DNA from 3 places in the Vibrio sp. NH-7 genome. Region 3 is predicted to be linked to each of the others. Evidence: predicted binding sites of a transcription regulator. Region 3 holds the regulator's gene; each other region holds the start of a gene.
What was found. Region 3 encodes MetJ, which represses methionine synthesis genes. Its sites were predicted from a motif close to TTAGACNTNTANANGTCTAA; they were not measured.

Region 1 (5,586 bases), 620 kb from region 3:
AGCAAGGCCAAGTTATCAAATATGACGCCCCCTGCACGCATCATAAGCGGGATATCAAGCTTAGCGCCAAAGGCGAGCAGTAGACCTGCTGCTGGTAAGATGGATATAGGCAGCATCAATGCCTTCCCTATCAAGGAAAGCTTAGATAAGCCTGTTTTTAAACTATCTAGCATAATACAGTCCTTTAGTATCGATGGATTACCAAAGAACACTACCAACAACGACGAAGCCTAAGGTTACAAATAGAAAGCAGTTTGTAACTCATCCCTTACAATCTTCTTGCCACGGCTAACAAATGCTCAGCTAAACGGAATGACTGATTAATCACAGACGGCCGATTGCAGTCCATCCTTAGACAAAAACCAAGGAGAAGTTACCTAGACCGCAATGTGAGTTTATTCAACTTGATTGATACATTTTTCTTATGCATAGTGAGGCGGAGTATGTCGTTTTTCTATTGGCTGTTTCTATTCTAGTTTTATCAACCGAAGGAAATGACTATGTCTGGATACCCAGCCACTCACTTTTGTAAACAATGCGAACAAGAAACGCCCCATAGTGAAGTGCTTGTCAGAAAAAACAGCAGCTACGACACGGACACTTCTCTTTTAGGTCGAATCAAATTGATGGCTCATACCTTTATCAATGGTGGTCATTACTATGACATGGACAGATACGTGACGTGTAAAGTGTGTGGCCATAAAGAGAAAGACAACTGGGGTAAAGAGTTTGAGTAACCGCTGCGCAGACTTTACTTGAACGCATAAAAAACCGAGCCAAATGGCTCGGTTTTCTCTTTATCGTTAATACGAACTAAATTAAGAAAGTAGTTCTTTCGCTGTATTCACTACGTTTTCAGTGGTGAAACCGAACATTTTGAACAGTTCGCCTGCTGGAGCAGATTCACCGAACGTTGTCATACCGATGATCTTGCCGCCGAAGCCAACGTACTTGTACCAGAAGTCAGCGATACCTGCTTCGATAGCGATACGCGCAGTTACGTCTGATGGCAGTACTGCTTCACGGTAAGCTGCGTCTTGCTTGTCGAATGCATCTGTAGATGGCATTGAAACAACGCGTACTTGTTTACCTTCAGCTGTTAGCTGTGCTGCTGCTTCTACTGCTAGCTCAACTTCTGAACCTGTTGCGATAAGGATTAGCTCTGGTTTGCCAGCACAATCTTTCAGGATGTAAGCACCTTTAGCAATGTTCGCTAGTTGCTCTGCATCACGCTCTTGCTGTGCAAGGTTTTGACGAGAGAAGATTAGCGACGTTGGACCGTCTTTACGCTCGATAGCCAGTTTCCAAGCGACTGCAGATTCCACTTGGTCACATGGACGCCATGTGCTCATGTTTGGCGTTAGACGTAGAGAAGCCATTTGCTCAACGGGTTGGTGCGTTGGGCCATCTTCGCCTAGACCGATAGAGTCGTGCGTGTACACTTGGATATTCTGAACTTTCATCAGAGCAGCCATACGCATTGCGTTACGCGCGTATTCCATGAACATTAGGAAGGTCGCGCCGTATGGTACGAAACCACCATGTAGCGCAATACCGTTCATGATTGCTGTCATACCGAATTCACGGACACCGTAGTGAATGTAGTTACCCGATGCATCGTCAGCAGAAACAGACTTAGAGCCAGACCACATGGTTAGGTTAGATGGCGCAAGGTCAGCAGAGCCGCCTAGGAATTCTGGTAGCATCGCACCGAACGCTTCTAACGCGTTTTGAGACGCTTTACGTGATGCAATGTTTGCTGGGTTCGCTTGAAGGTCAGCAATGATTGCATTTGCTTTCTCTTCCCACTGCGCTGGTAGTTCACCGTTTAGGCGACGCTTAAGCTCAGCTGCTTCTGCAGGGTATGCCGCGGCATAAGCATCGAACTTAGCATTCCATGCTGCTTCTTTTTCAGCACCCGCTTGTTTTGCATCCCACTGTGCATAAACATCAGCAGGAATTTCAAATGGACCGTGCTCCCAACCAAGTTGCTTGCGAGTCGCTGCAATTTCTTCTGCGCCTAGTGGTGCACCGTGACAATCGTGAGAACCAGACTTGTTAGGCGAACCAAAACCGATCACTGTTTTAGTACAAATCAGAGTTGGACGAGGATCCGCTTTAGCGGCGATGATTGCTGCGTTGATCGCTTCAGGATCGTGACCGTCTACCGCTGGAATTACATGCCAGCCGTAAGCTTCAAAACGCTTAGGTGTGTCATCAGAGAACCAGCCTTCAACGTGACCATCGATAGAGATGCCGTTGTCATCCCAGAAAGCAATCAGCTTGCCAAGCCCTAGTGTACCTGCTAGAGAGCATGCTTCGTGAGAGATACCTTCCATCAGACAGCCGTCACCCATGAATGCATAAGTGAAGTGGTCAACGATGTCGTGGCCTTCTTTGTTGAACTGTGCTGCCAACGTCTTCTCAGCTAACGCCATACCTACAGCGTTGGTGATACCTTGACCTAGAGGACCTGTCGTTGTCTCAACACCTGGTGCGTAACCGTACTCTGGGTGACCCGGCGTTTTAGAGTGCAACTGACGGAAGTTTTTCAGATCGTCAATCGATAACTCGTAACCCGAAAGGTGTAGCAAAGAGTAAATCAGCATAGAGCCGTGGCCATTTGAAAGAACGAAACGGTCGCGGTCAGCCCATTCTGGGTTTGCTGGGTTGTGGTTTAGGTGAGCGCGCCAAAGAACTTCAGCGATATCAGCCATACCCATAGGGGCGCCTGGGTGGCCAGAGTTAGCCTGTTGTACACCATCCATGCTTAGAGCGCGGATAGCATTAGCGAGATGTTGACGAGAAGACATGTCAGCTCCTGAGTGCATTAAGCGAATCATATAAATGTGGGCGATAATTCTCTCAAAGCGAATCTAGCTGTGCAAACGTTTTCCAAGCCATTTGTTCACAAATTTCCGACCTTTCGCAGCAAATCGCTCGCAGTTACTCATTTGAAGCCAATTTAAGGCAAACGTTTGGTTTTATCTAATAATAAAAAAGAGCTTGTAATTCGAGCATTCAAAACTAGAATAGACGTCTAGATGTAGATACACCTACAGTTTTTAATATTATTGAATGCTGGAGTGTTACCAAACCTCCAACATTAACCAGATATAGTGGAGCTAACATGGCTAAGCACCTATTCACTTCTGAGTCGGTATCAGAAGGTCATCCAGATAAAATTGCAGACCAAATTTCTGATGCTGTTCTTGATGCAATTCTAGAACAAGACCCAAAAGCACGTGTCGCGTGTGAAACTTACGTTAAAACCGGTATGGTCATGGTTGGTGGTGAGATCACGACTTCAGCATGGGTAGATATCGAAGAGCTAACGCGTCAAACCGTGCGTGAGATTGGCTACGTTCACTCTGATATGGGTTTTGACGCGGATTCTTGCGCCGTTCTAAACACTATCGGTAAGCAGTCACCAGACATCAACCAAGGTGTTGACAAAGCCGACCCTAAAGAGCAAGGCGCAGGGGACCAAGGCATTATGTTTGGTTACGCAACCAACGAAACAGAAATCCTAATGCCAGCACCTATCACTTACGCACACCGCTTAGTTGAAAAACAAGCAGAAGTACGTAAGAGCGGCAAACTAAACTTCCTACGTCCAGATGCGAAATCTCAGGTAACGTTCCAATACGATCAAGGTAAGATTGTGGGTATCGATGCGGTTGTTCTTTCAACTCAGCACTGTGACTCAGTATCAACTCCTGACCTACGTGAAGCGGTAATGGAAGAGATCATCAAGCCAGTATTGCCGTCTGAGTGGATCAACAAAGAAACTAACTTTTTCATCAACCCAACAGGTCGTTTCGTAATCGGTGGCCCAATGGGTGACTGTGGTCTAACTGGTCGTAAGATCATCGTTGATACCTACGGCGGCGCAGCGCGTCACGGTGGCGGTGCATTCTCTGGTAAAGATCCATCAAAAGTAGACCGCTCTGCAGCATACGCTGCACGTTACGTAGCGAAAAACATCGTAGCAGCTGGCATGGCTGATCGTTGTGAGATCCAACTTTCTTACGCAATCGGTGTTGCGGATCCAACCTCTATCATGGTGGAAACGTTCGGCACTGAGAAAGTCTCTCACGACATTATCGTAGAAGCAGTTCGCCAAAACTTCGATCTACGTCCATACGGTCTACAAGAGATGCTGAACCTACTTCAGCCTATCTACAAGAAGACAGCGGCTTACGGTCACTTCGGTCGTGAAGAGTTCCCATGGGAAGCGACAGATAAAGCAGCGATTCTTGCAGACTTCGCAGGTCTTAAGTAATTAGAACATAAGACATAATCGAATTTAAAAGGGCTTTTGGGACACCAAAAGCCCTTTTTCTTTACCGATAAAAGTAACGATGAAAGTTGTATTTTTTTGCCATCGGGTCAATAGTTAAAATTATGTTAATGGGATGAGTCTATATTGAATTTCATCTCGTAACACAAGATAAACTCTTGCCCCAACCAAGAAGTCAACGATCCGGGCATCGAGTTTCCAACACATTCGGGCTGCCAAACCGCCCAGTGAGAACAGAGAATCGATCAAGGAGGATGTATGCCTCGTACGGTGAATCCACACGACTTCAAAGAGAAACATAAAGAAGTCCCAGACGCGGAATATGCTCGCACCATTCCGTGTAATCAGGTAAGCGTTTCAGCGCCATTTCATTGGCTCTCGTTGGGCTTACACGACTTTATCAGAATGCCTCTTATCAGCGCATTCTACGGTTTATGCTTTATGGCCGCCGCGATTGGTATTGTATTGCTCGTTCAATGGCAAGGAACTCACCTCGTCGTGATGCCTAGCCTCGTTGTTTACATGCTAATCGGCCCTTTCCTCGCTCTCGGTCTATACGATGCGAGTTGGGAAAGAGAGAAAGGACACAGCGCCAGCCTGCTTCACTCAATGAAAGCGATCGGACGCAATTCGACCTCTCAATGGGCATTCGCGGTCTTGCTGGCAGTATGTATGATTTTCTGGATGCGCATCGCTGCGTTGCTTCACGCCTTATACCCTTCCGTGCAAGGTGCTCCGCTCACCGAATTTATGCCTTTCCTCGTGATAGGCTCGCTAGTTGGCTTTATCCTCGCTTGTGTCGTGTTCAGCATCTCTGCATTTTCAATTCCGCTGATGATGGAACGTCGAGTAGATATGATGACTGCCGTCTTCTCAAGCTTCAACGCAGTTAAATCAAACATTCCAGCAATGATTGTTTGGGCTGCACTGATTTGTGGCGGTATCTTGGTTGGTTTTGCTACCTACGGCATCGGAATGTTATTTACTATGCCTATTCTTGGTTACGGTACTTGGCACGCCTACCATGAAGTCATCAAGAAAAAGCACCACCCATAAGTCGCACAAAACGCTAAACCAGTATATGATTCGCCCCTCACTGTAGGGGCGTTTTTATTGGGGTCGACGTTGAACTTAGAGCTAGAGTATCGTGCAAAGAGAGTGATGACCGAGTGCATTCAAGCGGCTTCACAGGCTTTCCAACGCTCATTTTCTGTTCCCCAGCTTAGCTTTAAGCTGCGCGGTAAAGCAGCGGGTAAAGCTTATCTACAGCTCAATGAAATCCG
Region 2 (5,586 bases), 990 kb from region 3:
TGCGTTTGGCATTCACTCATAATGTCACCTAAAAAATAAATTGTGCACAATATAGTTGCATTCTACATGGATTTCGATATAAGATTGCAAGCAATTAAATTGCACACAACTTAAATCAATAAGGAAACTCTCCATGACTACCCTATACAAAACTCAAGCCACAGCATTCGCAGGTCGTAATGGCCAAGTAAAAACAGATGATGGACTTCTCGACTTAGCGCTTTCTTACCCTAAAGAGATGGGGGGCAGTGGCGCTGCGACCAACCCAGAACAGCTATTTGCTGCAGGCTACTCTGCGTGTTTCTCTAACGCCATTCTACATGTCGCTCGTGAAGCGAAAGTTGCGCTAAAAAACGCGCCAGTTACCGCTGAAGTAGGCATTGGTCCTAATGAAACAGGGGGCTTTGCTTTAACGGTGAGCCTAGTGGCAGAGCTGGATTTACCTCAAGAGCAAGCACTTGAACTGACAAAAGTCGCCCACCAAGTTTGTCCTTACTCAAACGCGGTTCGTGGTAACATTGACGTTAAAGTCACGGTGAACGGCCAAGCAATTTAATCAGCCGACACATTCCTCCACTGCCATAGAAAACAAGCCGATCATGTGATCGGCTTGTTTCGTTTCTCTTTCGAGCTTTATGCGTACTCTTTACGCAGTTTCTTCGCAGCTGACACCATGTTGGCTAACGAGGCTTCCGTCTCTTCCCAGTTTCGGGTTTTCAGACCACAATCTGGATTCACCCAAAGCCTCTGTGCAGGAATCTTCTCCGCCGCAGTCGTCAACAATCCTTCTATCCACTCTTGCGTTGGTACATTTGGCGAATGGATATCATAAACGCCAGGGCCGATTTCATTTGGGTAATTGAACTCTTCAAATGCTTTCAGCAGTTCCATGTTTGAGCGAGAGGTTTCAATGGTAATCACATCAGCATCAAGCGCGGCCACTGAATCAATGATTTCATTGAACTCCGAGTAACACATGTGCGTATGGATTTGTGTTTCCGGCTTAGCGCTCGATGCAGAGATCTTAAATGCGTCTACCGCCCACTCCAAATACGCTTTGTGATCGCGCTTTTTCAGCGGTAAACCTTCACGAATCGCAGGCTCATCGATCTGTATGATGTTAATGCCAGCATCTTGCAAATCAGAGACTTCATCACGTAGCGCCAGCGCAAGTTGTTCGGCGATCTGTTTGCGAGAAATGTCTTCTCTTGGGAAAGTCCAACATAAGATGGTTACTGGGCCAGTCAACATGCCTTTCATCTGCTTGGAGGTAAGTGATTGTGCGTAGGTCGACCACTCTACGGTAATCGGTTTTTCACGTTCAATGTCCGCCACCACGATAGCCGGTTTCACGCAGCGAGAACCATAGCTTTGAACCCAACCGAACTTAGTGGTTTGGAAGCCAGCCAAATTCTCGGCAAAGTATTCAACCATATCGTTACGCTCTGCTTCACCATGCACAAGGACATCTAAGTCAAGGGCCTCTTGGCGTTTAACGGCGTCTTCGATGTGCCCTTTTAGTGCCACTTCGTACTCTTGCTGCGACAATTGCCCCGAGCGAAACGCACTGCGTTGGACTCGAATTTCACTGGTCTGCGGGAATGACCCAATGGTCGTCGTTGGGAACAAAGGCAGCCCTAAAACTTCACTCTGATGCGCTGCTCGTTCTGGGTAAGGGGCTGTTCGCTCAGTGAGTTGTTTAGTAATTCCGTTTAGGCGAGCCTGTACCTGAGGTTTGTTTACGTGAGTCGCGGTTTTACGCGCTTGAATTGGGGCGCTATAAGTATCGCAAGCCAGAATCGCCTCTTGATCGCCATCAAGCGCTTTGCCAAGTAGCGCAACTTCCGTCACTTTTTGCTTAGCGAAGGCAAACCAACTGCGCACTTCCTCAGAAAGCTCTGTTTCAAGCGATAGATCAACAGGGCTATGCAGCAAAGAACAAGAACTTGCCACCCACAGTTTATCACCCAGTTTATCTTTAACCGGTTGTAGCAATGCAAGCTGAGCGCTTAAGTCTGCGCGCCACACGTTACGCCCATTGATCACACCCGCAGACAACACCCAATCTTTAGGTAATTTATTTGCCACCAGCTCCAATTGTTCTGGGGATGCCGACAGGTCAATGTGTAAGCCGTCAACGTTGAGCTCAACAATTTTGTCTAACGTATCGAGAACAGAATCGAAATAGGTTGTCAGTAGCACTTTTACGTCTGTTCGAATCAATTGATACGCCAGCTTAAACGCGTCGAGCCATGGTTTTTCAAGCTCAAGAGACAAAATCGGCTCATCAATTTGGACCCACTCTACGCCTAAGCTGGCCAATTTTGACAAGATCGCTTGGTAAGCGGTTAACAGACGCGGCAACAAGCTCAAGCGATCAAAGCCCTCTTCCACCTCTTTACCCAAATAAAGGTAACTCAGCGGCCCTAGTAGGACAGGTTTAACTTTGTGACCAGCTTGAATCGCCTCATTCACCTCTTCAAACAGCTGAGGCCAGCTCACCTCGAAGGTATCTTCTTGGCTGAACTCAGGCACAATGTAGTGGTAGTTGGTATTGAACCACTTGGTCATATCAGACGCCGCACTGCCGCTACAACCGCAGCTTGCCTGAGATTGTCCGCGACCAACCTTAAACAAGGTATCTAAATCAGGAAAACCAGAACGGTGGCGTTTAGGCACGTGACCTAACAATAACGTGGTAGTGAGAACATGGTCATACCAAGCAAAATCGCCTGCCGCCACATAGTCTAAGCCAGCTTGTTGCTGAGTTTGCCAGTTGCTGACGCGCAGCTCTGAACCGACCGATTTCAATTGAGCTTGGTCAATCTCACCTCGCCAATATTTCTCTAGGGCAAATTTTAGCTCTCGCTTTTCGCCAATACGGGGATAGCCAAGGATGTGAGTCGTTGTTGTCATAATCGTCGTCCTGTCATTCTTTTCATTCACAATGTTTATATTTTTCAGCACACCAAAGGCGTCTGGATGGCTAAAATATTGCGCTAAACCCTAGACGAAGCAATCTCCAAATATTCAACTTGTTTATTAGTTTTGTTCATGATGGCTCGACAATATTGAAGCGAAATGAAGAAAATCAAATATTTTAGACGTCTAGATGTTTACACTTCTTTCTAAACGACGTATGTTAAAAACACTCATGCGGAACAACTCGGTTTGAAAGGAACTCATGGTAGAGCTCAAGCATTTAAAAACGTTAACCACATTGCGTGATACAGGATCATTGACCGCCACTGCCACCGCTTTGCACCTAACTCAATCGGCCCTATCACACCAATTGAAGGATCTAGAGGCTCGTATTGGAGGTGCTTTGTTTCTGCGTAAAACTCGCCCAGTAAAATTCACCTCCGAGGGTGAGATTTTGCTTCGGCTCGCGGATGATGTACTTCCCCGTTTGGCCAAGGCAGAGAACGAGTTAGCCAGCCTGAAAGAAGATGTGAACGGACGATTGCACATGGCGATCGAGTGCCACTCGTGTTTTCAATGGCTGATGCCCGCATTAAGGGAGTATCAAGTCGCTTGGCCAAGTGTTACGTTAGACTTTTCCTCCGGTTTTGGGTTCGAGCCTTTGCCAGCACTAATTGGAGGGGAGTTGGATCTAGTGATTACATCTGACATTGCCCCGCGCTCAGAAGTCCACTACGAGCCGTTGTTTGATTTTGAAATGCGACTTGTGACGGCAACCACACACCCTCTGGCAAGCCGTGCGCGCATTGAACCTAAGGACTTAGCCGATCAAACCATGCTCTCTTACCCAGTTCAGAAAAGTCGTCTTGATGTGGTCAAACATTTCCTTCAACCAGCTGGCATTGAGCCCGCTCGTTGGAAGCAGTCTGACAATACGCTTATGCTGATCCAGATGGTCTCGGCCGGCCTTGGGGTTGCAGCACTGCCCAACTGGGCTATCAGCGAGTTCTCTCGCCAAGGTTTGATTACGAGTATCCCGCTTGGTGAAGGACTATGGCGAAGACTGTTTGCCGCAACGCGACATGCTGATAAGGATAAGCGCTACTTGCAAGCCTTTTTCAATACCGCTCGCCAGCAATCAAAAAGTCATTTGGAAGGGATAAAAACCGTATAAAAAAGGAGGCAGCAGCCTCCTTTTCACTATAAAGTGGTCGATTATCTAGAATAAGACTTAAATTGGTTGGTGAGCGGATCATATTGGTAGCCCAACACATCCAGTTTCCCCACCACGGACTCAACGTCCATTTCGTACATACTGACTAACTCATCAAAGCTACCGCATTCCAACCGAAGCTTTTCATTAACGATACCTAGCAGAATGACGCTATCAAAGCGGCTCACATTGCTCAGATCCATAGCCACGCTCCTTTCTTAGTACGCCTACTAACAAGCCTAGCCACAATTGAGCAAATTTAAAGTGAGCCCAGTCTAAAGTGCAAACAAAGCTTGGTTGGATGTCACCGCCAGCAGCATCACCGCAAGCGCAAATCCTAGTTGTGGCTTGCTGATTTCGCGTGATAGCAACATGTGCCAGCACCATACAACAACCGCAGCAATCATGAGTGCAAAGCCAATCAACAAGGGTTGCAGCACACTCATCAGCACCTGCTCATCCAAAGATACCGCTTTAAGTGCAATAGCCAGTGTCATTAGCATCGCAGAAATGACACCCGACACGGGAAGAATTCGGTGAAACGCCTGAAGTCGAGTTCGTGCGACGGTCAGCAACAGGTGTGCAAACAACGCACCAAGCAGCGCGATTTGGACAAAAACATTAATGCCCCCTGCGAGACTCGCTTGCTCTGCAATCATGATAGCAACATAAGAGAGCGCCAAACCATTCGCTAGATACATCACCCAAAGTGGGCCCTGATCGCGGGTCTTTTTGGTTTGTACTTGGGAGTAGAAATAGGCGATGGCAAACACTACCATCATTGCTTCTATCTTCAACGAAGCAACGGCAAGCCACATCACAGCGAGGGCTGGGAGTACTTTGTGAATTCGTCCACGTTGACCGGGACAAATTTCACCTTTGATTAAGATTAACGTCAAAATAAGCTGTGCGCCCAAAAGCATCGGAGCCGACACGGCCAAAAGTTGCTGCACCATGATGTCATGTTCTGTTTGAAAGTGATGGGTGCGGATAATAGCAAACTTACCGCTTGGGTGTTAGCGTGGCAGTTAACGTAAGCTCGTAAAGTAGTTTAAGACGTCTTGCGTCGTAACGATCCCGAGGTACTCACCCAGCTCGTTTTCAACAATCCAAGGCAATTTGATCCCGCTTCGAATCAGATCGGAGATCTCTATCAACTTCATCTGATAGGAGATTTTGTGTACCTCTGGCTGCATCACTTGGTTTAACCGCTTTTTCGCTATGGTCATGTCTTTGGTCGTTTCGAGCTTGGTTCCTAACGTAGGCGTAATGTGAAAGTTGAGTTCCTTGCGACCGACAATACCCAAGCAAGTCTGCCCATCAATGATTGGCACAACTTGAATGTTGTAACGACCAGACTCAAATATCGCCAACGCCTGATCCAAGGTATCTCTTGGCGCCAAAGTAGGAATGTGAGTTTGGGTAATGCTAAGAATACCCACTTTACGCAT
Region 3 (5,586 bases):
AGCTGAGCGCGTTTCAGGCCTGAAAGGACTTCTTTTTCGAGTCGATAAAAATCATGACCCGCAGAAAAATTGAGTTGGATAAGCAGTACTTCACTAAGCGAGGAGATGATTTTTGCTCCTCGACCAGAAGCCAATACACGCTCTATGCGAGTTGACCCCGACTCTGGCTCGTAGCTACAGCGAAGATGCAGATCCATTGCGCTTTGAGCGACGGGTTGTAGCGTTCTGCTATGCAAGACAGGGGCAGCGAGACGAGCGAGTTCACTGGCTTCATCTAGTCTGAGTAATGGCAGTAAACATGCATCACTCACTATACGTGGATCCGCGCTGTATACCCCTGCAACATCACTCCAGATAGTCACGCGGCTGACTTCAGCCAGTGCCCCGATGACGGTTGCGGAGTAATCGGAGCCATTTCGACCAAGCAGCACGGTTTGGCCGTGGTTATCTTGCGCCATAAAGCCTGTAATCACCACTCGGTGATGAGCATGCTGTACCAACACTTCCTTTAATAGCGGGTATGACGCACCTCTGTCGACTTCTGGTTGAGTCCCTATCTCTGCTCGTAAGAAGGCGCGAGCATCTTGTGCAACGGCGTTTAGGTCGCTTTGGTTAAGGAGCGCCGCTAGGAGACGTGATGACCATACTTCACCGTGGCCAAGTACCGCCGCTTTCTCCGCGTCAGTGAGTGGTGCGGTCAAATCGCCTAATGTTGAAAACTCATCATGAAGTATTGCCAACAAGGCGTCTTGTTCTTCCGATGTGATCAACTCTTCAATCAAGGAAGTTTGGAACTGGCGGAGGCTTTGCAGCACTTCATGCGCTAGTCGACCATCTTTGTTGAGGGATTCAAGGAACTCGATCAGTCGGTTGGTGGTTTTTCCTGCTGCAGAGACGACAATCAGGTCTTCGCTGTTGGAGTACTCTTTTAAGATGGTGACTACGCGGCGGTAACATTCGGGATCGGCGAGGCTACTGCCGCCAAATTTATGCAGCTGACGAGAAGCAGTCATTAGCATGCCTCCTTGGTTTGATTAAAGGCGCGGTCTAAGTCTGCAATTAGGTCACCGGCATCTTCTAAACCGACTGACAAGCGGAGCAACTGATGAGTGACTCCCGCTTCTGCAAGCGCCTCTTCACCCATCGCTCTGTGTGTCATCGAAGCTGGGTGGCAGATCAAACTCTCTACGCCACCCAAAGACTCGGCTAGTGAGAAGAGTTCGAGCTGGCCAACGAAGTGTTTGAGCTGCTCAAAGCTTCCTGCAAACTCAAAGCTGAGCATAGAGCCAAAGCCAGACTGCTGTCGTTTCGCTATTTCGTGTCCTGGATGATCCGGAAGACTCGGATGATAAATGGCTCCAACAAGGTCTTGGTTTTTGAGGTACTCAAGGATTTGCGCCGAACTTTCTTCATGCACCTTCATGCGAGCCCCTAAGGTGCGTATGCCACGTAGGGTCATATAACTGTCAAATGGAGTACCTGTCGCGCCGATACAGTTGCCCCACCAAGCAAGCTCCTCTGCATGTTGCTCGGTTTTAGTAACGACCACGCCACCAATGACATCTGAGTGGCCATTAATGTACTTGGTGGTTGAGTGAATAACGAAGTCTGCGCCTAATTCGAGAGGCTTTTGGAACACTGGTGTTAAAAAGGTATTGTCGACACCGACGAGCGCACCAACCTGTTTTGCTTTGGCGCATACTTTTGCGATATCGACCACGCGCACTAAAGGGTTGGAAGGGGTTTCAATCAGGATGAGTTTCGGTTTTAGCGCAATGGCGGCATCGAGTGCTTGCTCGTCCGATTGATCAACAAACTGCACTTTGAAGTCACCTTTCAGTGAGCGCGTGTTGAATAAACGGTATGTGCCACCGTAGCAGTCATGAGGCGCGATGATGAGGTCATCTGGGCCCAAAAATGCAGACACCCATAAGTTGAGCGCAGAGGTGCCACAATTTGTCACTACCGCGCCTTTGCCTGACTCTAACTCAAACAATGCAGTTTCAAGCAAACCTCGGTTCGGGTTGCCGGAGCGGGTATAGTCATACTGAGGAACTTCACCAAAGGCTGGAAAGCCATAGTTTGTCGAGAGGTAAATAGGGGGAACAACAGCGTGGTGTTGAGTATCTGATTCAATACCAGTACGTACGGCAATGGTGGCTGGCTTATGGGCGCTCATAAGTGTTTCCTTTCGAACAGTGGTGACAACTTGTAGGGAATACGATATACCTGATGGATGTTAGATATATGTTATTCCATCTCCATATCTCACCACTTTACTTCTCATTTTTAGAGACGTCAACACTTCTAGACGTCTATATGTCTTTGCTTGTGGCTATAAATACCGCTAAAATTGCGCTTTACTCAACTAAACATAAAAATGAATTAAGGTGCGCAATGGCAGACTGGAATGGCGAATACATAAGCCCATACGCTGAGCATGGAAAGAAAAGCGAACAAGTAAAGAAGATCACGGTTTCTATTCCATTGAAAGTATTGAAGGTATTAACGGATGAGCGTACTCGTCGTCAGATTAATAACCTACGCCATGCAACAAACAGTGAGCTATTGTGTGAAGCATTTTTGCATGCCTATACCGGTCAGCCACTACCAACGGATGAAGATTTACGAAAAGATCGCCCAGATGATATCCCTGCAGAAGTGAAAAAACTGATGGAAGAAATGGGGATCGAGTACGAAGCGTTTGACGAAGAATAAAAACACGCCTTGGTTAGTCCATAATTGGTAACAAACGCACCTCTTAATTTGCTGTCGTCGATTTGTTTCAGATACTAAAAAGCCGCTGACTTTAGGTTAGCGGCTTTTGGTTTTCAGAGGCGTGACGATTACGCTTCCATGTAGCCTTCAGGCATATCGATACGTGCAACGCCAGAGTCAACGGCCGCTTGTGCCACAGCTTTAGCAACGCGAGGTAGTAGGCGAGCATCCATTGGTTTTGGAATGATGTAGCTTGGTCCAAACTCTAAGTGGTCTACGCCCGCAGCTTTAAGGACTTCTGCCGGCACTTCTTCTTTTGCCAGTTGACGAATCGCATCAACCGCTGCAAGTTTCATTTCATCATTGATTTCACTTGCGCGAACATCCAATGCACCACGGAAGATGAATGGGAAGCAAAGAACGTTGTTCACTTGGTTTGGATAGTCAGAGCGGCCCGTACCCATGATGAGGTCATCACGCACTTCATGTGCCAGTTCCGGCTTGATCTCTGGATCAGGGTTAGAACAAGCAAACACAACAGGTTTGTCGGCCATCAGCTTTAGAGCCTCCGCCGGAAGTAGGTTAGGACCAGATACACCTAAGAACAGGTCCGCGCCTTCGATCACATCTTCAAGCGTGCGTTTATCTGTATTGTTGGCGAATAGCTGCTTGTACTCATTTAGGTCGTCACGACGAGTATGAATGACCCCCTTACGGTCAAGCATATAAATCTTTTCACGCATCGCGCCACATTTGATCAGTAGCTCCATACAAGCTACAGCGGCAGCACCTGCGCCCAAACAAACGATCGTCGCCTCTTCTAGCTTTTTACCTTGTAGCTCGATCGCGTTAAGCATGCCCGCCGCAGTAACAATTGCAGTACCGTGTTGGTCGTCGTGGAAAACAGGAACATCACAACGTTCAATCAGTTGCTTTTCAATTTCGAAGCAATCCGGTGCTTTGATGTCTTCTAGGTTAATACCACCAAAGGTGTCAGCAATGTTAGCGACAGTGTCAACGAACTCTTCAATAGTGCGGTGTTTGACTTCAATATCAATCGAGTCCAAACCAGCGAAGCGTTTAAATAGCAGTGATTTACCTTCCATGACTGGTTTTGAGGCCAGCGGACCTAAGTTACCTAGACCAAGAATCGCAGTACCGTTTGAAATAACCGCAACCATGTTGCCTTTAGACGTATATTTGTAAACATTGTCTGGGTTTTGCGCGATCTCACGAACGGGCTCCGCTACACCTGGGCTGTATGCTAACGCGAGGTCAGTTGCGGTCTCCGCAGGTTTGGTAAGTTCAACAGAGATCTTACCGGCTGTTGGGTAAGCATGGTAATCCAACGCCTGTTGACGGAATTGTTCTTCAGGGGATAGTTCTTGGTGATTGTCAGATGACATAGGTGTAGGTACTCGTTATTAATGTTTGGAAAGGGGGAATCCATTCTAGAGTAACTAAGTCAAGCTGCAAAGGTCAGAATGCGACCTGTAACGCCAAAAGGTGTCAATTCACTGGAGATTAGACCAGATGAATAGAGATGTCGCTAGGAATTCTCAATATTGATGAAGCAATACACTGCGTTAATAGAGACTTTTCTGAACGTGGAAAACAAAAAAGGACGCCAGGGCGTCCTTTTTAGATTCGGCTAAGAAGTGATTACTTCTTGCTTGATAGAGCACCGAAACGCTTGTTGAAGCGATCAACACGGCCGCCTGTATCAACGATACGTTGCTTACCAGTGTAGAATGGGTGACATTTGTCACATACGTCTAGGTGGATTGACTCTTTAGCTAGAGTTGAGTTGAACTCAAAAGAGTTGCCACAAGAACATGTTGCTTTAACAGCTTTGTACTCTGGGTGGATACCAGCTTTCATGGGAGAACCTCTAATATAGGCCGTGTCGCTATCCGAATCTTAGCCGGACACCACACGTAGTTAAAAAATAGCTTGGATACCGCTGCCATTGGCGAGCCATATCTCTAAGGCGCGCTATAGTAATGAATCCATCTCTCTGAATCAACCCGTTTACAGAGAAAAGTGCTACTTTTTTAGCCGAATATGGCAAAGGCACTTGTTGGTATTCACTCAAGCCAAGTTTTGGTCAACAAATCCCGTCTCTTTCTACTTTTGACCTTTTCCCTTACACTGGTTTGGTCTCACTTTACACTTCTTTAATGGCTATTATGCGACCAACGATTGCGCGAGTGGCGTTACCTGTTCCACTGGACAAACAGTTTGATTATCAGATCCCTTCACATGCGTTTCCGATTATCGGCGGACGAGTGTCGGTGCCGTTTGGTCGACAAACTCTGGTTGGTGTGGTTACCGCGTTGGTGAATGAGTCGGAATTTGGGGTTGATAAGCTCAAACCGATCAAACAAGTACTTGATAGCCAACCTGTATGGTCAGATACGCTTTACTCTTTGTTGCATTGGTGTAGCCAGTTCTATCAGTACCCGCTGGGCGATACCTTACTTAATGCTATGCCGAGTGCCTTAAGAAAGGGCAAGCCTGCCGATTTTGCCGCGCTGGTGGAGTGGCAACTGACGTCGCTGGGGCGTGACCAATTCATGCAGGGGTTTGGTCGAGCAGTACAACAGGCGAAAGTGATGCACATGCTCGAGCTTGGACCTGTTCCTCACCAGGCGTTTATTGATCAAGACATCAGTTCTAGCGTTCTAAAAACGTTAAGTGAGAAAGGGTGGATAGAATCGATTGAGCGCAAACCCGTTATTCGAGATTGGAGCCAAGACGTTGAAGCGTCTGTTGAGAAGCCGAAGCTCAACACTGAACAAGCGGTGGCGATTGCGACCGTCAATAGTACAGATGGCTTTGGTTGCTTTTTGCTGGAAGGGGTAACGG

Region 1: a site for MetJ is predicted at 3,033-3,052, ahead of metK (methionine adenosyltransferase). Genes of this name have one in related genera too.
Region 2: a site for MetJ is predicted at 3,101-3,120, ahead of metE (5-methyltetrahydropteroyltriglutamate--homocysteine S-methyltransferase). Genes of this name have one in related genera too.

The regions. Positions count from the first base shown of each region.
Region 1 covers NZ_CM132187.1:394,338-399,923, reverse strand. Annotated here, with positions in the region: gene ACUALS_RS02120 (PTS transporter subunit EIIC) at 1-173, opposite strand, end outside; gene ACUALS_RS02115 (hypothetical protein) at 501-737, shown strand; gene tkt (transketolase) at 819-2,813, opposite strand; gene metK (methionine adenosyltransferase) at 3,131-4,285, shown strand; gene ACUALS_RS02100 (DUF2189 domain-containing protein) at 4,562-5,359, shown strand; gene ACUALS_RS02095 (SprT family zinc-dependent metalloprotease) at 5,429-5,586, shown strand, end outside.
Region 2 covers NZ_CM132187.1:1,861,044-1,866,629, forward strand. Annotated here, with positions in the region: gene ACUALS_RS08590 (MarR family winged helix-turn-helix transcriptional regulator) at 1-20, opposite strand, end outside; gene ACUALS_RS08595 (organic hydroperoxide resistance protein) at 134-556, shown strand; gene metE (5-methyltetrahydropteroyltriglutamate--homocysteine S-methyltransferase) at 634-2,916, opposite strand; gene metR (HTH-type transcriptional regulator MetR) at 3,185-4,096, shown strand; gene ACUALS_RS08610 (DUF4250 domain-containing protein) at 4,138-4,338, opposite strand; gene ACUALS_RS08615 (hypothetical protein) at 4,411-5,091, opposite strand; gene ACUALS_RS08620 (EAL domain-containing protein) at 5,164-5,586, opposite strand, start outside.
Region 3 covers NZ_CM132187.1:2,850,572-2,856,157, reverse strand. Annotated here, with positions in the region: gene ACUALS_RS13280 (bifunctional aspartate kinase/homoserine dehydrogenase II) at 1-1,013, opposite strand, end outside; gene ACUALS_RS13275 (O-succinylhomoserine (thiol)-lyase) at 1,013-2,179, opposite strand; gene metJ (met regulon transcriptional regulator MetJ) at 2,398-2,718, shown strand; gene ACUALS_RS13265 (malic enzyme-like NAD(P)-binding protein) at 2,847-4,124, opposite strand; gene rpmE (50S ribosomal protein L31) at 4,381-4,599, opposite strand; gene priA (primosomal protein N') at 4,908-5,586, shown strand, end outside.